DNA from 3 places in the Hyphomicrobium sp. ghe19 genome. Region 3 is predicted to be linked to each of the others. Evidence: riboswitches for the same ligand, from Rfam matches in the RefSeq annotation. Region 3 holds a riboswitch; each other region holds the start of a gene.
What was found. Region 3 has a riboswitch for cobalamin ahead of AACL53_RS07540 (ribonucleoside-diphosphate reductase subunit alpha). Riboswitches for the same ligand answer to the same signal wherever they lie in the genome.
Positions count from the first base shown of each region.

Region 1: it holds a riboswitch for cobalamin, as region 3 does, so the genes downstream of both, AACL53_RS06595 (TonB-dependent siderophore receptor) here and AACL53_RS07540 (ribonucleoside-diphosphate reductase subunit alpha) in region 3, are expected to answer to the same signal.
Region 2: it holds a riboswitch for cobalamin, as region 3 does, so the genes downstream of both, cobW (cobalamin biosynthesis protein CobW) here and AACL53_RS07540 (ribonucleoside-diphosphate reductase subunit alpha) in region 3, are expected to answer to the same signal.

Region 1 covers NZ_LR743509.1:1,402,488-1,410,133, reverse strand. The annotation lists gene AACL53_RS06610 (lipopolysaccharide biosynthesis protein) at 56-1,366, shown strand; gene AACL53_RS06605 (adenosylcobinamide amidohydrolase) at 1,527-2,267, shown strand; gene AACL53_RS06600 (hypothetical protein) at 2,271-2,822, opposite strand; gene AACL53_RS06595 (TonB-dependent siderophore receptor) at 2,905-4,953, opposite strand; cobalamin riboswitch at 5,195-5,421, opposite strand; gene AACL53_RS06590 (HWE histidine kinase domain-containing protein) at 5,533-6,261, opposite strand; gene AACL53_RS06585 (LssY C-terminal domain-containing protein) at 6,626-7,453, shown strand.
Region 2 covers NZ_LR743509.1:487,540-495,185, forward strand. The annotation lists gene cobA (uroporphyrinogen-III C-methyltransferase) at 1-837, shown strand, start outside; gene cbiB (adenosylcobinamide-phosphate synthase CbiB) at 886-1,860, shown strand; gene AACL53_RS02300 (cobyric acid synthase) at 1,844-3,316, opposite strand; gene cobO (cob(I)yrinic acid a,c-diamide adenosyltransferase) at 3,316-3,933, opposite strand; gene cobU (bifunctional adenosylcobinamide kinase/adenosylcobinamide-phosphate guanylyltransferase) at 3,937-4,461, opposite strand; cobalamin riboswitch at 4,521-4,704, shown strand; gene cobW (cobalamin biosynthesis protein CobW) at 4,879-5,916, shown strand; gene cobN (cobaltochelatase subunit CobN) at 5,916-7,646, shown strand, end outside.
Region 3 covers NZ_LR743509.1:1,573,939-1,581,584, reverse strand. The annotation lists gene AACL53_RS07545 (ribonucleotide-diphosphate reductase subunit beta) at 746-1,870, opposite strand; gene AACL53_RS07540 (ribonucleoside-diphosphate reductase subunit alpha) at 1,897-4,755, opposite strand; cobalamin riboswitch at 4,858-5,078, opposite strand; gene prpC (2-methylcitrate synthase) at 5,174-6,358, opposite strand; gene rraA (ribonuclease E activity regulator RraA) at 6,532-7,029, opposite strand; gene AACL53_RS07525 (short-chain fatty acyl-CoA regulator family protein) at 7,053-7,646, opposite strand, start outside.

The DNA.
Region 1 (7,646 bases), 170 kb from region 3:
TCACTCATCCGGTAGGCCATAGGCTTCTCAACCCAACGGCGCAGCAGGGCAGCACATGGGCACCGCGAAATATTCGTCTTTCGCAGAGTGGAAGCTGCTAGCAACCTACCTTTCTCGAGAGCGAATAGAGCAATCGACCGCACTATTCATGCGGATATGCGGCGCGGGGCTCGGCTATATCATCATCGCGCTTGCGGCTCGCGCCACGACCACGAACGGCTTTAGCGATTTTATTCTGCTGATGTCGTCGGCAGCACTTTTTGGCGGCGTCGCAACCATCGGCCAAGAGTCGATTTTGTTGCGCGACTTGCCCCTCGTAGTCGCACAGGGAAATCACGGGTTTCGCCCGCTATTGAAACGGAGCTTGATCATTGCGGGCGCAGGGCTGCTGTTTTTCGCAGCTGTGGGGATGCTCTACGGCTACCACTCGCTTCGGTCTTCGGACTTTGAAATTCTTGGCCTACTCGGCGGCCTCGTTGTCATGAGCGGATTGAACGAGCTCAACTTCGCAATTCAGCGGGGATGCGGACACACGTTGCCCGCGGTGTTCGTAAAGGAAATCGCCTGGAAGCTGATCTTGGCGGCGGGACTGGTGGTCATCGTTTTCCGCAACACTCATCCCAGCGCCACGCTCTTGGGTTGGCTGCTTCTGACGGGGTATGTCGTCCCTATCGCAATATCGGCGCTGTTTGTGGCTCGTGCCTGGCACCGAACTCCGAAAGGCGATCCCGCCGCGCTATTGGATTATCCGAAGCCGAGCGGCCTTGCGTTCTTTGCGCTCAATTTCATCAGCCAAGCGGGAACGCAAATCGACATTCTGGTACTCGGCATAATGTCTTCCGTGTCAAGCGTCGAGCTGGGCGCCTACTACGCAGCCCAGAGGACAATTCAGATCCTGTACCTGCTGCCCTATGGAGCTGCGATCACCAGCGCGCCGCTCATTCCATTGGCATATAGCGAACGAAATCCCCGCGAGATCGTGAGGCTGTCGCGACAGATCTCTCGGGGCGTTGGCTCGATAGTCGTGTTCTTGTCGGTTGTCTTGTTGATTTTACGCACCGAGATCATGTCGATATTCCGCCCTGAATTCTCGGAATACGCGATCCTTCTTCCAGTACTTGCGCTCGGGCCCCTGGTATCCGCAATCGGAGGCTTGCATAGCCTCGTCGCTCCGATGTGCGGGATGGAGCGCGAATACTCACGCGCGCGCATCTGCATTATCGCCGCCGGAACAGCCGCCAAGATCGTTCTCGCAAGCCAAGGGCTTCTTCTCGGGATAGCTCTGTTCAACGCGTTCGAGGCGATCGTCACCGCCGCAGTCGGAGTGCTGATGGCCCGCCAGCGTCTCGGCGTTTGGATCGTCTAGCGGCGTTAAATCACGACACCGCACGGCGTAGAGACATCTCGACGCTTGGCAACGGCTGGAACCATGGCTAATCCAACGCAAGGCACGGTGCGATCCTGCGGTGGAAATCTCGCATTCGCACAGGCGGACAATTCGCATAGACCCCGAGGTACGATAGTCGATGAGGCGAATAGAGGATGCGTCCGGACGCGTCACCGGAATGTACGCCGCGGACCCTCCAAGCCTTCCTTTTGCCCTCTCGCACAAACAGCGGTTCCTGCTCGCGAGCTTCCATGAGCCTCAGCAAATGCTGAGTTGGTCACTCACAAGGCCGGGATTTCAAATTGCTCGGCAAGTGGCCTGGATCGAAATCCGTGATGCCGATTTACCTGCCGATCAGGATGCCGAGCAGATCATTGTCAGCCGCATCGCGAAAGCCGGGCTGGGCGAAGCAGTCTCGCTCATCACGTCGCGCGACGTAAGCAGGCATCACATGTCGCAAGCCGCGGTTGAGGACAACGTCGCGACGTGCGTCACCACCGTCGGGCTCTCGAATGGGGAGAGAATTGGCCAGCGGTTCGCCGCAGCACGGACGAGCGTAGGTACGATCAACACGATGGTGCATCTATCAAAGCCGCTTTCCGAAGCGGCATTGATCGAGGCGATCACGATCGTAGCTGAAGCACGAACGGCCGCTATTCTCGACGCTGGCGTGCGCCGATCCGGCGTGGCAATTACGGGAACCGGCACCGACTGCATCGTCGTGGCGGCACCCCTTGGCGGCTCCGAGCGGTTTGCAGGTATGCATACGGCCGTCGGCGAAGCTATCGGAGCGGCAGTTTACGAGGCAATGCGCGACGGCATAACCACATGGCTCCAGGATATGGAGGCCATGCAGCTCGCCGCCAGCGCAGAAGGCTAGGATTTAAGCTGTTGCCGGGACCGCATCTTCAGACCGGATCAACGAAATCGCGACCGCTGCACGATGCAGCAGAAGCAAACCCGCGAACGATGCGAGATTGATCATCAAGACGCGTTCCACAACCGCCGCAGAAAACGCCTCATCCGAAGATCCGACAACAAATCCTGCTCCGTAAAGCGTCGCCTCGTATGCCGCGAAGGCTGCGAGAAACGCGCCGGCGAGAACGAGTGGCGATGAGCCCGTAGCGATCGAGACGACGCGCGTTCCCAGGAACGCAACAATGCTTGCAACGCCGATTGCAGCGCCCCAAGCGAATGAGTCCGCGGTCATCGGATAGGCGAGAATTCCATAACCGACGACCTGATTCGCGAGCCAAGCCACCACGACCAGCGCGACGCCTTCACCGCTCTTCATTTTCGTCCCTGCGAGCGCGGCAACGGCCGCGAGCGGCGCAGCGCACGCAAAAGCCAAGCTGCCGCCGATGCTGAGCGCGGCGATCAACGCGATCCAAAGCACGGTCGCGGTGTTGTCATTGGTGATCGTCTTCAAGGTCATTCGATGTCTCCTGATTTGTTAAATATTAGCACAGAAGCAGGTCAAGGCGAGAGGGCGCGTAACGGCCCCCTCGCCCCAATTTTCAGTTCGTGAACCGAAGACCGGCATAAGCACCAATCCCCGTGCCTTCGAAGCCGTTCGGATTTTCGTAGTGTTTGTCGAAGACATTGTCGATCCGCCCGAAGAGGCTGATGCCATCTCGGAGCCTGTAATCGGCCGCCACGTTGACGAGTGTGAAGCCCGGCAGAGTGACATTGGCGTAGGTCGAGCGATCAATGTCGGCCGCCTCACCGATGTAGACCAGCGACGCGGTCAGCAAGAGCGGGTCATAGGGCGTCCAGCCGGCCGACAAGCTCGCCTTGTTGCGCGGACGGCGAAGGAGCTGCTTGTGCGTGTCTTCGTTGGTTGCTTCCGTATAGGTATAGTCCGCCCGTACGCGAAGGCTCTCAGTGATGTCAGCCGACGCAAAGACTTCGACGCCCGATGTCTTCGCCTTTCCGACATGCACATAGGTTGTGAAGTCATCACTCGAAGTAATTAGGTTCGTGATGTCGTTATAGAAGTACGTCGCACCGAATTGAGCCCGGCCTTTGAAGATGGACTGCTCGAACCCGGCATCCATACCGAGGCTTTCCTCGGGCGCAAGGTCGGGATTGCCGTGGGACCACGGTGAAACCATGAATCGTTGATAGAGCGTAGGCGCTTTGAATGCAGTCCCGACGCTGCCTTTCAGTTTTGTGCCCGTCGCTTCGATCAAGTAAGCTGGTGCGACGCGCCACGTCGTATGACCTCCGAAGTTTTCGTTGTCATCATAGCGCACGTTGCTGACGAGGAAGAAGTTCCGGAAGATTTCGGATTGCAGCTCCACGAAAGCAGCGCGGTTCCATTCTTCGGCGGACAACGGTCCATTCCCGTCCCTATTGTCGAGCTGTTCGTTTTGATGCTCGGCTCCCGTGACGATCGTATATCCAGGCGCCACGCGAAGAACGCTGCGCCAATCGTATTTCACCCGTTCACCGTCATTGGCGCTTCGGCCCCACGTGGGATCGTAGTTGTCCGTCTGCAGGTTGGCATAGTTGATGCCAAAGTAGTTGGTCAGGTTGCCGCCGAGCGCCCTCCACACGACCTCGCCACGCGTATAAAACCGATCGTAATCCGAGCGCGACAGACTCGAATTGGGGTGGCTCGGAAAGCCGGAGTCGTCACCGGTGAAATGTAACGTGGCATCCGTATAGCGGGCCGCGAAATTCACCGTGACGTCTTTTGTCAGGTCAACGCCGATCTTCGTCGAATACGTCCAGTTATCGTAACGGTTGCTGTGGCGCGCCTCGCCTGGCAACAGAAGATCGAACGGCGTAACCGGTGTATCGTCGGCCCGAAAATGCGAAACGTTGAATGAGTAGTTGTAGCGATCCGCTCCTCCGCTGATGCTCGTCGCCTGATTGAACGTGCCGAATGAGCCGCCTTCGATCATGCCGGTGGCCTTGGCCGGTCCTTTTCCCGCTTTGGTATTGATGACGATGACGCCGCCCAACGCATCCGCGCCGTAAAGGCCGCTCTGCGGGCCACGCAGAACTTCTATGCGCTCGATGTCCGTCGTCAGCATTTGACCGAAATCGAAAGAGCGATTGGGATTACTGGGATCGCTGACGTCGATGCCGTCGATCAAAACCTTCGTGTGATTTGAGTTTGTGCCGCGCATGAAGACAGACGTAACTCCGCCGGGACCGCCCGTTTGCACGACGTTGAGGCCCGGCACGCTTTTCAGCACGTCTGGCAGCGTGCGGCGCTGCTGCGCTTGGATTTCTTTTGATGTGATGACCGTAACCGAGCTTGCAATCTGCTCGACCGGCGAGGCGATGCCGGTCGGCGAAACAGCCACATCGGAATTATCGGCGTCACGTGCCGTACCTGCAGTCCCGCCGCCGGAATTCTGAGGTGTCGAGCTTTGTTGAGCGGCAGTCGGCGCCTTCCTCTTCGCCTGGGGATCCTCGGTTGATGTAACCGTGACTTCCGGGAGATCGGTAAGCGGCGCAGTAGATACCTGAGCGCTGGCTTCGATCGCGGAAAGTGATGAGATTGTAGAGAGTATGGCTGCACTCGCGGTGCGGCGCATGAAGACACGTTGCATGAAGATCCCCCGTCGCATGACGTAAGGGTGGATCGCTCCTCAAGGCGTACCGGCAAAGGCTCAGTGGATATACGCGCACGTCTTCGTTCACGGCTCCCCAGGGACTCGTGTTCAAACTGACGTTCGCGCGCAGAATTTTATCCGCTCAGCGCAGCGACCTGCATGACCTGACGTGGCTCCCCACCGGTTGACACATCAGCCGCCTCTACGGGTTTCCGCTCTTCCGCGCCCCACGCACGGGAGATGGGCAGCTTGTGATGGCAGGTCTCCTGACTTGCGGCTCAAGCGTCTTCTCCGACCTTCCCGAGGGCCTCCAGAATGAGGCCGTCAGTGGTATAACCGGAGCGGACTCGCCGCTTACAGTTGCGGGGGCAGTCTCGGCATTGACACCAAAGGTGTCGCACCGCGTTCCCATTTTCACCATCCGCGCGACTTGACGCGAATGGAACCGTCACATCGCCATAAGCACACAATGGACGATAACGAGTCAATGCCGAAAAACTGCCACACTCGGCAGAAAGCGGAGCGCCAGTGCGGGACGCTTCCGAGAAGAAAATGCGCCAGCAAATTCGAGGCGGATCATTTCTCGATTGATGCGATAGGAACCTGAACCGTGCAAACGACGCCGGACGGCTCAAAGGCGAGCTTCGCCCGTTCGTCGCGGAACAAACTTTGCTCGATCAAGCGTGAACCAAAACTTCGGCGCGTGGGAGCTCTCACAGTTGGGCCGCCCTGTTCCTTCCAAATCAGGCTCAACGATTGTTGGGCCGTATCGCCTTCCGCCACGATGGAAACCGTCCCCGTCGCGCTGGAAAGTGCGCCGTACTTCGTCGCGTTGGTGCACAATTCGTTCAGCATCAATGCAAGTGGTTGAACGGCCAAGGCCGTAACTTCGACATCGGGAATTCGAATTGTGAATCGCCCATGATCCTGAACATCAAACGGCTCGATCGCCGCTTTCACGATGGAAATTAAGGGTGTCGGTCCCCAGCTTGTTTCCAACAAAAGACGGTGCGCGCTGCTCAATGCCGTCAAACGATGCCGGATTGCGTCGCCGGCTTCTTTCAAGCTTTGAGCGCTGCTGATGCTTTGGGACGCAATCGCTTGGGTCACCGCCAGCGTGTTTTGAACGCGATGGTAGAGTTCTTCCATCAGCAGAGAATGTAATTTTGCCGCAACATCCTGTTCAGCAGAATGCAAGCCAGCCTCGATCAGCAAGCGCCGAAGGTCCGCATTCTCAAATTTCAGACGGAACTCTTCATCGGAAATTTTTGGGCCCCCCGTGCCACGCAAACCATGCTCGACCATCGACTTGCAAACCAGCCAGAAGACTACGGAACGCGATCCGATCTCTCAAATTAAGCCTGTACCGTATAGTAACATCGGAGCGGCCGCTACAGTCTTACTTAAGTGTGTTGAAGGCTAAGTGCTTGGTCGGACGCGGTGACCGGGCCTTAACAGACCTCGATCCAGCAGCTGCGGTCAGTGTCACGAGAAGCGGTCATGCACTTGCCACCACGCCAGCGACATTAAAGGAAGCGGTTAAGGAAGACGCTATTAGCCGCCGGAATCAATCTCGGAAAAGTTTACGACTTGCATCCCTTATTTGCGCGTCGAATTAGTGATCGCTACGCATGTAACCTGGGGAGCCATTGTCGGGAGAGAATAGAATATGCGGTTAGCAATTCGCATGTTGCAGCGGATAGCTATTTTCGGCCTCGGCGTTCTGAGCGTCTGGCTGATCGTGGACGTCTTCGAACTGGTGGACCGGCGGCTGCCTTGGATCCTCGCCGTAAGCGCCACTTACGTCATCGGCGCGTACCTCATTCTCCCACGCGCGGTTCGCATGGGCCTGAAAATTCTTCAGCGCCAGCACGTGCCGAGTTTCACGATCACGGGAGATGGCCTGCCAGGCGACCCCGTGAACTTGGCATTGGCCGGCACCGCGGCTCAGCTCCGTGCAGCGTTCGCGGCTGCAGGTTGGGTGGAAGCGGATCGGCTGGATATCGCCAGCTCGTGGCGAATGGCTCGCGCTTTCGTCCTCAACACGCCATACCCGACCGCGCCATTCAGCACGCTTTATCTTTTTGGGCGAGGCCAGGACATCGGATTTCAAAAAGCGATCGATAACAGCCCGCGCAAGCGGCACCATGTCCGCTTCTGGGCACAAAACCTCACGGATGCCGAGACGAACTGGAACTCAGCCGCCTTCTGGCTGAACGACGAGCGCCCGGCGGACGATGAGCACGCGCTCTGGGTGGGAGCCGGCACCAAGGATACCGGCCTATCTTTGACGCGCATGACGTTTCAGATGACGCACGCGACCGACTCCGACACCAACGCCGAACGCAATTTCATCGTCGAGGAATTGAGCAAGCGCGGCGTCATCGGAAAAGTGACCAACTATAAAACCGGCGACGAGCTGATCACGAAGCACGTGAACCACTACGTCACCGACGGCGATGTCGCGGTCGCCGAACTCGAAGCTCCGGCAAGTTGATTGGCTTTCAGGGCCGCCCTCAGTCGCCGTCTTCGCCCCCTGCCCCCCGACAAGTTGACGCCTATCCTGGCGAAATCGGAATTGAATCTGAGCCGCCGGGCGCCACTCGAACGAGATGCGGCGAGACGCGTGTGCGGAGAACAAAAAAGGGGACCGCGAATTAACGCGATCCCCCAGCCTCATTGACCGAGCC
Region 2 (7,646 bases), 1.1 Mb from region 3:
CCGCTGGCGACCGGCGAGACGGCATCTCGACCGGGAGACGCAAAACGTCAGGGCGCAGTCACGCTGGTCGGGGCGGGGCCGGGCGATCCCGAGCTTTTGACGATCAAGGCACTTAATGCGCTGCAATCGGCCGACGCGGTGCTGTTCGACGATCTCGTCGCTAAGCCCATCCTCGATCTGGTCCGTCCAGGCGCTCGCCTGATCGATGTGGGTAAGCGCGGCTACCGGCAGTCGTGCAAGCAACCCGACATCAACGAGCAGATGGTATCGCTGGCGCGCGAGGGGCTGAATGTTGTGCGTCTCAAGTCGGGCGATCCGTTGATCTTTGGCCGCGCGGGCGAAGAGATCGAAGCGTGCGAGACGGCTGGCATTCCGATCAGCGTCGTGCCGGGGGTGACGTCGGCGCAGGGCGCTGCGGCCAATCTCAAGGTGTCATTGACCAATCGCGATCACGCGCGCCGTTTGCAGTTTATTACGGCGCATGACCGTCGCGGACAGCTGCCGAAGGACATCGACTGGAGTGCGGTTGCCGACAGCGCGGCGACAACCGTCATATACATGCCGAAGCGGACGCTCGCCGAACTCACCGAGATAGCGCTCGTGCATGGGCTCGACCCGAAGACACCAGCCATCGCGGTTGCGAATGCAACGCGTCCGGATGAGCGTGTTTTCATCTCGACCATCGGCGCAATTGCCACGGCCCTCGAAGCGGCGCATCCGGAGGGACCGGTGCTTGTCATGCTTGGGGAGGCTTTGCGTTATGCGACGGCCCGAGACGCTGTGCAGCAGGCTGAGGCGATCGCTGCAACTCACGGCGTTCTGCCGGAGCAATCTTGAGACCGGCCGCCGTGCGCGTCTCTCACATCAGCATCACGTGCAATTTCCGTGAGTGAAACCCAGACCCTTCTCATCGTCGCCGGGGCGCTCGCGCTGGAGGCGCTCTTTGGGTATCCGAATTGGCTTTATGAGCGCATCGGCCATCCCGTATCGTGGATCGGCTCGCTCATCTCCGCGCTCGATCAGCGGTTCAACCAGGAGAGCGAAAGCGCCGAGGCGCGCCGTTTGGCGGGCGTTCTGGCAATCAGCATCATCGTCGTGACTACCGGCGTGGTGGCCTGGGTCATCGAGCGTGCGTCCGCGTATAGCGCGATTGGTGACATTCTGATCGCGGTCCTGGCTTCGACGCTCATTGCGAGCCGAAGTCTTCACGACCATGTCGCCGCCGTCGCTCGCGCGCTCGCGAACGATGGCCTCAAAGGCGGCCGCCTTGCGGTGGGGCGTATCGTCGGCCGCAATCCTGAGACGCTCGACGAACACGGTGTCGCGCGCGCGGCGATCGAAAGTCTGGCCGAGAATGCGTCCGACGGCGTCGTCGCGCCGGTGTTCTGGTTCGCCTTTTTCGGACTGCCGGGTCTCGCCGTCTACAAGGCGATAAACACGGCGGACAGCATGATCGGTCATCGGACGCCGCGGCACGAGGCGTTCGGGTGGGCGGCGGCCCGGCTTGATGATCTCGTCAATCTACCGGCGTCGCGTCTGACGGGATTGCTTTTCGCGGGTGCTGCTCTCTTCATGCCGAAGGCTTCACCTGCCGCAGCGCTCGAGGCGATGGCTCGGGACGCTTCCAAGCATCGATCACCCAACGCAGGCTGGGCAGAAAGTGCGATGGCGGGAGCGCTGGGTTTCAAGCTCAACGGCCCAAAGGTCTATGGCAACGTGCGCGTCGAGGACGCCTATATGGGCAATGGGCGTCGCGATCTCCGGCCAGACGACATCGACGCGGCGCTTCGCCTCGCAATGATCGCATGGGCGATCATGATTGCGATTTTGTTGGTCTTTGCCGCTATTTTGCTAGGCTGAGAAGCTCATCGATCGCGACGTGGCGAGCGAGGTGCTCGGCGAAGCCATCGAGAATGCCGTCGATTTCCGTTTCGTAGCTGTTCCCCGATGTTTCAGCGCCGAAAGATGCGAGGATGGCGGCGCGGGCCGGGTCAGATGCAAAAATGCCGTGTACGTAGCATCCGGCGATGCGGCCATCCGGCGACGACGCACCGTCGCTCCGGCCGTCGGCGAATGTGACCATGGGGCGAGCGGTGTCCGGCCCGCCGGTCCGGCCGACGTGCATTTCGTAGCCCTGGAATGAAGCGCCGTTCGAATGAAGCGTTCCCTCGACGGCTGCGAGCGCTTTCTCCGTTCCAAATTCCGTCTCGATGTCGAGAAGTCCGAGGCCTTCTACGGTTCTGGGCAGGCCCTCGATGCCGTTCGGATCGGAAAGGCGTTTGCCCAGCATCTGGTAGCCGCCGCAAAGGCCGAGCACGTGGCCGCCGCGGCGAGCGTGCGCTTTGATATCGATGTCCCAGCCTTCGGCCCGCAGCGCGGCGAGATCATCGATCGTGGCTTTCGATCCCGGAAGGAGAATGACGTCAGCGTCTGCTGGAATAGGCTGGCCCGCTTCGATCATATCGACGGCAACGCCCGGCTCGCTCCGCAAGGGATCGAGGTCATCGAAATTCGAGATGCGCGGAAGTACGGGCACCGCGATGCGCAGCTTGACGGCGCCCTTCGGCTTCGATGCTTTTGCAAGATCACGCAGGGCGAGCGCGTCTTCGGCGGGAAGTTTCCGCGCATCGTCGAAATACGGAACGAGGCCGAGCGCGGCCCATCCAGTCATCTTCGAGATTGCGGCCATGCCGTCGGCGAAGAGCGTCGGATCTCCGCGCATCTTGTTGACGATGAACCCCTTGATCATCGCCGCGTCTTCCGGCTCGAGGACGCGCTGCGTTCCGACGAGGCTGGCGATGACGCCGCCGCGATCGATGTCGCCGATCAGAATAACGGGGACGCCGGCTGCGCGTGCGAAACCGAGGTTCGCGATGTCGTTCTTCCGGAGATTGATCTCGGACGCGCTGCCCGCGCCTTCGACGAGAACGAAATCGGCTTCCGCTTTCAGCCGGCCGAAGCTTTCCAGAACCGCCGGCAAAAGCTCAGGCTTCTTCGCCTGAAATTCACGCGCCCTCGCCGAGCCGATCATTTTACCTTGCACGACGATTTGTGCGCCCGTCTCGCTTTCGGGCTTCAGCAACACGGGGTTCATGTGCACCGACGGCGCGACGCGTGCCGCACGCGCTTGCAATGCCTGTGCGCGGCCGATCTCGCCGCCGTCGGCCGTCACGGCGGCGTTGTTCGACATATTCTGCGGCTTGAACGGCGCCACGCGGATGCCGCGGTTCGCGAGCAAGCGGCAAAGGCCCGCCACCATCAGGGATTTGCCGACGTCGGAGCCGGTGCCCGAAAACATCAGGGTTCGCGCCGGCATTAGAACTCGATGCCTTCCTGCGCTTTGATGCCGGCTGCGAAGTGGTGCTTCACGGCGGCCATTTCGGTCACGCCGTCGGCGAGCGCGATCAATTCCGGCTTGGCATTACGGCCGGTGACGACGACGTGCAGATCGGCGCGGCGGTTGCGGAGCGCTTCGATGACGTCATCAAGCGGAAGGTAATCGTAACGAAGCGCGATGTTGAGTTCGTCGAGAATGAGGAGGCGAATGGATGGGTCAGCCATCAGCTCTTTGGCTTTCTCCCACGCGCGCTCCGCCGCCTTGATGTCGCGCGCCTTGTCCTGGGTTTCCCAAGTGAAGCCTTCGCCCATCGTGTGCCAGGAGACCTGATCGCCGAACATGCGCAGCGCGTCGCGTTCGCCGGTCATCCACGCGCCCTTGATGAATTGCACGACACCGACGCGCCAGCCGTGACCGAGCGCTCGCAGGGCAAGCCCAAACGCGGCGGTGGACTTGCCTTTTCCTGGGCCGGTGTGCACGAGGAGAACGCCCTTTTCGATCGACTTCGAGGCGACCTCGGCGTCCTGCACGGCTTTGCGCTTGGCCATCTTGGCCTTGTGGCGCTCGGCTTCGTCTATCGTTGGGTCGGTGGTCACGTTTCAGCCTTTCAAGGTCAGCGGCAAGCCGGCGGCGACAAAGACGACCCTGTCCGCCGCGGCCGCGATTTTCTGATTGAGGCGGCCGGCCTCGTCGCGAAACGCTCGCGCGAGCGCGTTATCCGGGACGATGCCTAGGCCGACTTCATTCGAAACGATGACGCAGGGGGCGATCCGTTTCGAGAGCGCCGCGATCAGTTTATCGGTCGCGTCGGGGATCGAACGTTCCGCGTGCATTAAATTCGATATCCACAAGGTCAGGCAGTCGACGAGTGACGGCAGTTCGGACGTCCGGTTCGACAAGGTATCGGCGATGTCGAGAGGGGTTTCGTGTTGAACCCAGCCGCTGCTGCGACGCCTTTGGTGCAGTTTGATTCGCTCGTCCATCTCGCCGTCGAAGGCCTCAGCAGTGGCGATGTAGGCCCAGGGCCCCGGCTGGCTCGTCAAAAGCTGCTCGGCATAAAGGCTTTTGCCGGAGCGTGCGCCTCCGAGAACCAATGTCAGCTGCGGCAGGGTTGGCGTTGGCATGAGCGACTTTCGGGCGGTCCAGGACACGCTGATGGCGATTGACGAGGGATAGTCGCTCACTTATCGATGGGGACGACGGTCCCTCGCAAGAGGGTTCAATGGGAATGCGGTATTTACTCCGCAGCTGCCCCCGCAACTGTGAGCGGTGAGCGCTGGCGATATGACCACTGGGTTATGCCCGGGAAGGTCGCCAGACGCTGAGACCCGCGAGCCAGGAGACCTGCCGTCACAGAAGAATCGAACCGTCGCCGGTGGGGCGAGAAAGGTTAACATGACTTTCAGAATGCTCTGCGCACGCCATTGCGCGCCATCCCATCATGCGTGGATGTTCAAACGTGCGGCTCCGACCGGAGCTGCCGCGATGGGGTCCTGTGACCGTGGGTCTCAAAATATCAACTCGGACTCGGAGTTTTGCCAATGAGCGCGCGCAAGGTGCCAGTCACCATCGTTACCGGCTTTCTCGGCGCGGGCAAAACGACGCTCGTCAGACATGCGATCGAGAACGCCGAAGGCCGCCGGCTGGCCTTGATCGTCAACGAATTCGGTGATGTCGGCGTCGACGGGGCGATCCTTCGTTCTTGCGGTGTCGAGAATTGCCCGGAGGAAAACATCGTCGAGCTGACGAATGGCTGCCTCTGCTGCACGGTGGCAGACGATTTCGTGCCGACGCTCGAGGCTTTGCTGTCGCGAAATCCGCCGCCCGAGCACATCATCGTCGAGACGTCGGGTCTGGCTTTGCCCAAGCCGTTGGTGAAAGCCTTCGAATGGCCGGACATCCGCAATCGCGTCACGGTCGACGGTGTCGTCACCGTCGTCGATGGGCCTGCGGTGAATGCGGGACGGTTTGCCGACGATCCCGTGAAGGTCGCGGCGCAACGCGCGGCCGATCCTTCCGTAGATCATGAAAATCCGCTGGAAGAAGTCTACGAAGATCAGCTTCTCTGCGCAGATCTCGTCGTTCTGAACAAAACCGATCTGATGTCAGAGGTCGAGATCGAGCAGATTACCGACGCCATCAGGAGCGGCGTGCCGCGCAGCATCAAGATCGTGGCGACGCGTGAGGGTCGCGTTCCCGCTAGTGTATTGCTTGGGCTTTCGGCGGCGGCGGAGAACGATCTCGCGGCCCGTCCTTCGCATCACGATAACGAGCCGGATCACGACCACGACGATTTCGAGACATTCATTGTCGAGGTGCCGGCGCTTGCGTCCCCCGCCGATCTCGCGTCACGAGCCAAGGCGATCGCCAATGCGCATGACGTGCTGCGCATAAAGGGCTTTGCGGCAATCGATGGAAAGCCGATGCGGCTGTTATTGCAAGGCGTCGGCGAACGCGTCGACACGCGGTATGAGCGTGCGTGGCGGGACGGCGAGCCGCGGCTCGGCAAGCTCGTTGTCATCGGTCAGAAAGGTCTCGACCGCGAGAGTATCACCAGGACCCTGACAGGCGCCGCCTAATGCATATCGTCGTTCGCGAGAGCCGAGATCTCGATGAGGCCGCCGTGCCTCAGGATCTCGGACTTGCGCCCGCCGATATCGTCTTTCTTTCGTTTTCGGATTCCGATTTGGCAATGGCGGCCGCGGCATTTCGTTCAGTTGCCGAAGACGAACGGCCAAGCCTTCGCATCGCGAACCTCAGTGCGCTGTGCCATCCGATGTCCGTCGATATTTTTGCGGACACGACTCTCAGGGGGACGAAGGCGATACTCGTTCGCTTGCTCGGGGGGCTCGATTATTGGCGTTATGGCGGCGAGCAAATCGGCAAGCGTTGCCGGGAGCTTGGAATTGCGTTGGCCATCGTGCCGGGCGACGGGCGGCCGGATATTCGACTCGGTGCGTTGTCGACAATCGAGACGGAGGATCTGACGAGACTGCAATCGCTTCTCGATGCCGGGGGTGTCGAAAATACGCGCGCGGCGCTCAATGGCTTGCTCACGCGGGCGAAGGGCGGCGAAGCATGCATTCCAGAAGCGTCGATTATTCCAGGCTTCGGCATCTATCGCGAAAGTACAGCGCCTCAAGGCGAATTCGCGTCGGATGGCCTGGGGACGGCGGCCGTCATTTTCTATCGCTCGCATTTGCTTGCCGGCGATGTTGCGCCGATCGATGGGCTCATCGATGCGCTGGATCAACGTGGACTCGCGACGACCGCCTTGTACGTGCCGAGTCTTAAACCTCCAGAGGCGGCGGTGTGGCTCGAGAAAGAACTCGGCCAGCTTAAGCCGAACGTGATCGTCAACGCGACGGCGTTTGCCGCGCGTGACGGTGCCGATGGGTCGCCGCTCGACCGATCCAATTGTCCGGTTCTGCAGGTGGCGCTCGCGAATGCGTCGAGTGCCGCATGGGAAAAATCGCAGCGCGGTCTCGGTGCGTCGGATCTCGCAATGCACGTCGTTCTGCCCGAACTCGACGGCCGGCTTTTTGCGGGAGTCGTTTCGTTCAAGGAGGAGGACGATCTCGGGAGCGACCTCGGAATTTCGTTGCTTCGGCATGCTCCCTACAACGCCGGTATAGGACACGTCGCAGATCTAGCAGCCGCTTGGGCGACATTGAGAATGTCGCCGCGCGGCAATCGCCGTGTCGCGCTGCTGCTCTCGACCTATCCGGGGCGGCCGGATCAGATCGCCCATGCTGTCGGGCTCGACGGGCTCGAAAGCGCTTGCAAAATTGCGACGCGATTGAGTGATGAAGGTTATTCGATTTCTTCTGCGCCGGATGGGTCGAAAGACCTTGCCCGGCTGCTCGGCTCCGAAGCGCCGCCGGTGCGGTGGTCTCTCGAAGGTTATCGCGCGGCCTTCGGTCAGCTTTCCGAGGCGTTTCGTGACAGCGTCACGGCCGCGTGGGGTGAGCCTGAAGAAGACGACTTTGCAGTCGGCGGCGCTTTTTCATTTCGCGTTGCGCAGTTCGGCAATTTCCTCATCGGATTGCAGCCGGAGCGCGGCCAAGTTCAAGACCGGAAGGCGCAGTATCACGATCCGTCGACGCCGCCGCGGCATAGCTATGTCGCATTTTATCTGTGGTTGCGGCATGTCGCGAAACTTGACGCGCTGATCCATCTCGGTGCGCACGGTACGCTCGAATGGCTGCCGGGAAAAGCGATCGCCGGAAGCGAAGCATGCGGGCCGCGCGCTTTGCTCGGACCGGTGCCGATGATTTATCCGTTCATCGTCAACGATCCGGGAGAAGCG
Region 3 (7,646 bases):
CGTTCGTGCACTGAAAGCAAGCGAAAGGGTTTTGTAATTTTCGGCGAATTGCATCGCCGTCCGGGAAGGAAGGGTCTCTTGCAACGCAAGTTCGAGATTAACGTATACAGATCAAATCTTCTAGGCATATTTCACAAAGAATCGCCCTAGAGTTGAGCGGCGGGCACCGGTAGGGCGCACACTGTATGCCTTCAAAACCATGCGCACACGCATCGCGAGTCGCTTGTTGGATCTTACATATAACGAAATTACTGAGCAAATTGGTTAAAGGATTCCGGCAGCAGTTTCATACCCTTACGACGGCTCCATCGAGCGGCATTGTTATATTTTCGTTCTGGGATCTTATCTCGACGTCGAAGCGCTGCGATACGCACGTCGCTTGATCATCTACCCGTAAATCCGCAGTGTTGTTTTGAGTTGAACTTTCGGCGCAATTTCAGCGACTACAGGATCCTCAGAGTGCCAAAGGATGCTTGTCGCCTCAATGCCGTGAAAGTCTCTCGACGTTACAACAATCGACCTGCGCTGTCGCAAGCACTTATCGATCTCGTCAACGTCCGGGATCGGCGTCGGGTAAGTCCGATTTCCGTTAGGCAGTATGACGCTCATGGCCGACAAGTCCTCCTCCAGAGATGTACGTGAAATCAAGAGCCAGTTGTTCGATCGAGCAACTTTTGCATAGTCGCCGGTCACTGCAAACTTTCATCCGCAGTGACCGTTTTGCAGACAGCTAGAGCCAGGCAGCTCATTCCCAGCTCAGCGCTCCGCCGTTCTGATATTCGATGACGCGTGTTTCGAAGAAATTTTTCTCCTTCTTCAGATCCATCGCTTCCGACATCCACGGAAACGGGTTTTCCCGTTCCTTGAACACCGGCATAAGGCCAAGCTGTGCGCAACGGCGGTTGGCGATGAATTCCATATACTGTTCCGTCAGCGCGGCGTTGAGACCGAGAAGGCCGGTCGGCATCGTATCCCGGCCGTAAGCGGCTTCGAGACCGGCGGCATCGTGGAGCATCTGACGAATTTCATCCTGAAACGCCTTCGTCCAGAGGTCGGGATTTTCAGCCTTGATCTGGTTGATGACGTCGATACCGAAGTTGAGATGAATGCTCTCGTCGCGCAGGATGTACTGATACTGCTCGGCGATGCCCACCATCTTGTTGCGCCGTCCCAGCGACAGGATTTGAGCAAAGCCAGTGTAAAACCACATCCCTTCGAAGACGACGTAGAACGCGACGAGATCGCGAAGGAACGCCTGATCCGTTTCCTTCGTGCCGGTCTTGAAAGCCGGATCTTCCAGATGCTTGGTGTACGCCAGCGCCCAGGCGGCCTTGTCCGTGATCGAAGGAATTTCCCGGTACATATTGAAGAGTTCGCCTTCATCGAGGCCGAGACTTTCAACGATGTACTGGAAGGTGTGGGTATGCACCGCTTCCTCGAAAGACTGCCGCAAGAGATATTGCCGGCACTCCGGATTGGTGAGGTGGCGATAGATTGCCAGCACGATGTTGTTGGCGACGAGCGATTCCGATGCCGCGAAGAAACCGAGGTTGCGCTTGACCATGCGGCGCTCGTCCTCCGTCAAGCCATCCTTGGCTTTCCAGAGCGCGATGTCGGCCTGCATCGACACTTCGGTCGGCATCCAATGATTGTTGCAGCCAGCCAGATATTTCTCCCACGCCCAGCGATACTTGAGCGGAAGGAGCTGATTGACGTCGGCGTGGGCGTTGATCATCGCCTTGTCATCGACGCGTACGCGGCCGCCATGACGATCGATATTGCCGAGGCCGGTCGCAACTTCCGGATCAATGATCGGGTGAGGTTTGCGGACCGACGGCGAATGGGCGGCTGGCTCTGACCAGTCGAGCATGAGATGTCTCCGTTTCTAGAATTTCCTTACTGGCAGGCTTCGCAAGTCTGATCGTCGATCGAGCAGGCTTTGCCTTCGGCCGGCGACGAAAGCAAAACCGGGCTAGCGACTGCGTTGAGCTTGCCGTCCGTACGCTTGAGCGTCGACTTCTCGACGTGCGTGGCCGATTGGGCCCGCAGATAATAGGTGGTCTTGAGGCCACGCTCCCATGCAAGGCGATAAAGTGCATCGAGTTTACGCCCATTCGGCGCCGCGAGGTACAGATTGAGCGATTGGCCCTGGTCAATCCATTTCTGCCTCCGCGCAGCCGCATCCACGAGCCAATGGGCATCGACTTCGAAGGCTGTCGCATAAAGCTCTTTGAGATCGTCCGGGACCCGGTCGATAGTGCCGAGCGAGCCATCGAAGTACTTGAGGTCCGACACCATCACCTCGTCCCAAAGACCGCGCGCCTTGAGATCGCGAACCAGGAACGCATTCACGACCGTGAAGTCGCCCGACATGTTGGACTTGACGTAAAGGTTGCGGAATGTCGGTTCGATCGACTGCGCGACACCACAGATGTTCGAGATCGTCGCGGTCGGCGCGATCGCCATGACGTTGGAATTGCGCATTCCAGTCGTCCTCACGCGGTCGCGCAGTGCAGCCCAGTCCAGAGTAGCGGACGCGTCGAGCCGAAGGTCTGCGCCTCGCGCGTCGCTGAGAATGCCAATCGAATCGATCGGCAGAATGGCCCTGCTCCACAGAGAGCCTTCGAACGACGGATACCTGCCACGTTCCGCGGCGAGATCAACCGACGCCGAAATGGCATCATAGCTGATCGCCTCCATGCTGCTATCGGCAAACGCTACGGCATCATCCGAGCCATAAGGAATGCGAAGCGCATGCAGCGCATCCTGGAACCCCATGAGCCCAAGACCGACGGGACGATGACGAAGGTTCGAGCGCCGCGCTTCCGGGATCGTGTAGAAATTGATGTCGATGACATTGTCGAGCATGCGCATCGCCGTCTTCACGGTGCGGGCGAGCTTGTCGTGATCCAGACCTTGCGGCGTGACATGCGCGGCGAGGTTGATCGAACCCAGGTTGCAGACTGCGACCTCGTCGTTCGAGGTGTTGAGCGTGATTTCCGTGCAAAGGTTCGACGAGTGCACGACACCGCAATGCTGCTGAGGCGAGCGTAGGTTGCAGGGGTCCTTGAACGTGATCCACGGGTGGCCCGTCTCGAAGAGCATCGTCAGCATCCGCCGCCAAAGATCGACCGCGCGAACGCGCCGCGCAATCTTCATCTCCATGCGTTCGGCCTTCTTCTCATACTCTTCGTAACGCGCCGCGAACGCTGTGCCGTAGAGATCGTGCAGGTCAGGAACCTCGTCGGGCGAGAACAGCGTCCAGGGTCCGTCTTCTGCGACGCGCTTCATGAAGAGATCCGGGATCCAGTGAGCCGTGTTCATGTCGTGCGTTCGCCGGCGGTCGTCACCGGTATTCTTCCGGAGATCCAGAAACTCTTCGATGTCGATGTGCCACGTTTCGAGATAAGCGCAGACCGCACCTTTGCGCTTGCCGCCCTGATTGACCGCGATCGCGGTGTCGTTGGCGACTTTCAGGAACGGCACGACTCCCTGGCTTTCGCCGTTTGTGCCTTTGATGTGGGCGCCGAGGCCGCGCACGCGCGTCCAGTCATTGCCGAGGCCGCCTGAGTATTTGGCGAGAAGCGCGTTGTCCTTAATGGACTTGAAGATGCCGTCGAGATCGTCCGGCACCGTCGTCAGGAAGCACGAAGACAATTGCGGACGCGGGGTTCCGGAATTGAAAAGCGTCGGCGTGGAGCACATGAAGTCGAACGACGAGATGAGATCATAGAAGGCGATGGCCTTCTCCTCGCGGTCGATCTCACGCATCGCGAGGCCCATGGCGACGCGCATGAAGAAGGCTTGCGGCAGCTCGAAGCGGATACCGTTCGTCTGCAAGAAATAGCGATCGTACAGCGTTTGAAGGCCAAGATACTGGAAGATGCCGTCGCGCTCTGGCTTCAACGCGCGCCCAAGACGCGCCAGATCGAACCGCGCCAGTTCCGGATCGAGCAGTTCGGCCACGATGCCTTTCGCGACCAATGCCGAGAAGTACTCGGGATAGCGTGCCCCCATCTCCGATTGACGCGCCGAGTCTTCCCGACCCCTCACGAACGACAGTGCCTCGCTGCGCAACCGATCCATGAGCAATCGCGCCGCGACGAATGTGTAGTTCGGCTCTGTTTCGATGAGGGTGCGCGCGGCGAGCACCGGCGCTTCCGCCAACTCATCGACCGTAATTCCGTCGTAGAGATTGCGTTGGCTTTCGGAAAGCACGGACTCTGCGGTCACATCCGGCAAGCCATCGCAGGCTTCGACAATCAGCAGGCGCAGCCGGTCTATGTTGAGCGGAGACAGACGGCCGTCCCTTGCCTTGACGTTCATCGGCGAAACGGCAGCGACCTTCACAAGTTCAGCAGACGTTGCGCGTTCGCGCGCGCGCTCTTCGCGATAAAGGACGTAAGCTCGCGCAACTTTGTGGTTTTCGCTGCGCATCAGCGCAAGCTCGACCTGATCCTGGATCTCTTCGATATGGAACGTGCGGCCCTGAGCGCCGCGGCGCGTCAACGCCGAAACGATCTGCTCAGTCAATTCCTCGACGGTCTCGTGAACGCGCCGCGATGTAGCCGCGCGCCCCCCTTCAACGGCGAGGAATGCCTTGGTGAGCGCCACGGTGATCTTGCTGGCGTCGAATAGCGTGACGCCGCCGCTGCGCCGGATGACCTGGAACAGCTGTTCCGTCGAGGCCTTCGGTGCGCCGATGCCTGAAACGTGATTGGATTGAGAGCTTCGTGCTTGGAGTACGATAGACATCGGCAAACCCCTGAAAAAAGGGGGCTTGGGCCGCATGGTACGCGCATTCATCCGCGCGCAATGGCGGGATGAACCAATCCATCAGGACACCCCGCCCGAGGACGTGAAAACACCATCACAGGCAGGTCTCCTGACTCGCGGGTCGCTGCTCTCTGTCTGGCCTTCCCGACACGCGAAGCATCAGTGACCTTTATCCGACAGGAACTCGCCGCTCACAGTTGCGGGGGCAGTCCCGGGATTGCACCGCTCGAAAAGCGATGCGCACCGGGTTCCCTCTTAGCGCTGAATGTTGAAATCCAGCGACCTATGATGTCCTCATAAAGACAGATTCCAATGGGCATGCGCAATATGTGGTGGCGCGAATTCTAAAGTTACCCCAGGTGTTGTTGCGCTTCTCCAATGGCAAGACGTCGCGCACTCAGGCGGCGCGCCAGCGGGCCGGCATCCCGCGCTCGGAAAGCGAGACGAAGACACGGCTTTCCGGGCCGACGTAGTCGGCGGTCGGACGAATGATCTTGTTGTCCTCGCGCTGCTCGATGATGTGAGCGCTCCAGCCGGCTATGCGGGCCATTGCGAAAATCGGCGTGAACATCGAGGCCGGGATACCCAGAAGATCGTAAAGCACGGCGCTATACCAATCCACATTGGCGAACATGTTCTTGGAGTCGGCCATCACGACCTCGATCCGTTCGGCGATGGACATCACTTTGTGATCGTTCGAGCGATCGGCCAGTTCATTCGCCAACGTACGCAGGACTTCAGTGCGCGGGTCCGAAATCCGATACACCGGATGGCCAAACCCCATCACGACCTGCTTGTTGGCCACCCGCTCGCGCACATCGACCTCGGCTTCGTCCGCCGTTCTATAGCGCGTGATGACCTCATACGCGGCCTGATTGGCGCCGCCATGCTTGGTGCCACGCAGCGCACCGATGGCTCCGCTGATTGCGGAATAGAAATCAGAGCCCGTCGCCGCAATCGAGCGCGCGGTGAACGTCGATGCGTTGAACTCATGTTCGCCGTAAAGCACCAGTGAAGCCTGTAGCGCGCGGACTTGGTGGTGGTGCGACGCCCGTCCGTGCAACAGCGTGAGGAAATGCCCGGCGACGGTGTCATCATCCGTCTCGACGTCGATGCTGCGGCCGCTGCCCGAGAAATGATACCAATAGAGCAGCATCGAGGGCGCCGATGCAATCAGGCGATCAGCGATAGCGCGCGCGTTCTCGGCCTTTTGATCTGGCGATTCCGGAAAGACGCATCCGAGCGCCGACACGCCAGTGCGCAAGACATCCATCGGGTGCGCGGCGGCGGGCAGAGCTTCGAGGGCGCGCCTCGCGGCGAGCGGAAAATTGCGCTGAGCGCGCAATTTCCTCTGGTACGTCGCGAGCTCTTCCGCCGATGGCAGCGTGCCGTAAATGAGAAGGTGCGCCACCTCTTCGAACGAGCAGCCCATCGCCAGGTCACGAACGTCATAGCCGCGATACCTGAGGTGATCGCCGCCGGGGATGACCGAGGATACGGCGGTCGATCCGGCAACGACCCCCGAGAGCGCAACCGACTTTTTCTGAGCCGGTCTTTCAAGGTTAGCGAGATCAGAAGCCATCGATGTTCTCCAAGAGCTGTCGTGACGTTCGGCAAAATTGCCCGCCGCAAGCACCCCGCGGCGCTTGCGTTCCACGAAGTATCAAGGGACAGCGGCAATTTACGAAAGCGCTGAAAATGCGAAGATTTGCGAAGCCGGCTCGGTGAATCGGCAAACGGGAGAAAAGCGAACGCTCACTTCGCTATCAGTTCTTCGCCTTGCTCAGGCGCTAGAATGACGACGCCGTCCTCGTCGCCGATGACCATATCGCCAGCGTTTATCGCTGTACCCGCGATGGTTATTGGAATGTCGCGCGTGCCTTCATCACGGCGGGTCGAACGGCGTGGCGTCGCGCCGAGCGCCTTGATGGCAATATTCAATGTCTTCAACACGGCGATATCGCGTACGCACCCGCTTATGACGATACCTTCCCAGCCGTTGGCGACCGCATCCCTCGCAATCATGTCGCCCAACAACGCGCAACGTTTGCTCGCACCGCCATCGACGACAAGAACCTTGCCGTGACCGGGAGAAGCGAGCGTCTCCTTGATACGCGAGTTATCTTCGAAACATTTGATCGTGACGGCGGAACCGCGAAAGCGCGTTCTGCTGCCGAAATCGAGGAGATTGGGCCCTAATACGCGCGCCTCGTCACCGAAACGATCACTGATATCGGTCGTCGCTGAAAGCATCGTAATCTCTCGATGGGCAAGAACTAGATAACAGGATATGGCGTAAAAGGCCTCTCATTCTCATCCACTGCGGTTCGACGCCCGATGGGAGGGAACGCACGCTGCGGACAATTCGGCCGCTCGCACACCTTGCAGCCGGCGCCGATCGGAACTGCCGCATCCGCATCAGAAAGATCCAGGCCTTTCGCATAAACAAGGCGGCCCGCGTGGCTCAAGTCGCAGCCAAGACCGATCGCAAAGGTTTTGACGGGTGTCCCGTAACCGCCGTGTCCGCGCGAGACGGTGCGGGCAATCCAAAGATAGGTCCGCCCGTCCGGCATTCGCGCAAGCTGGGTCAGAATGCGCCCCGGTGTCGAGAAGGCCTCATAGACATTCCACAGCGGACAAGACCCGCCGACTCGCGAGAAATGGAAATCGGTCGCCGACTGACGTTTTGAAATGTTTCCGGCGCGATCGACGCGGACGAAGAAAAAAGGTACGCCGCGCGCTTCCGGACGCTGCAATGCACTGAGACGATGGCAAACCGTTTCAAAGCCGACGCCGAACCTTTGGCCAAGCAGATCGATATCGTATCGCAATGTTTCTGCCGTTTCGAGAAACGGCTTGTACGGCATCGA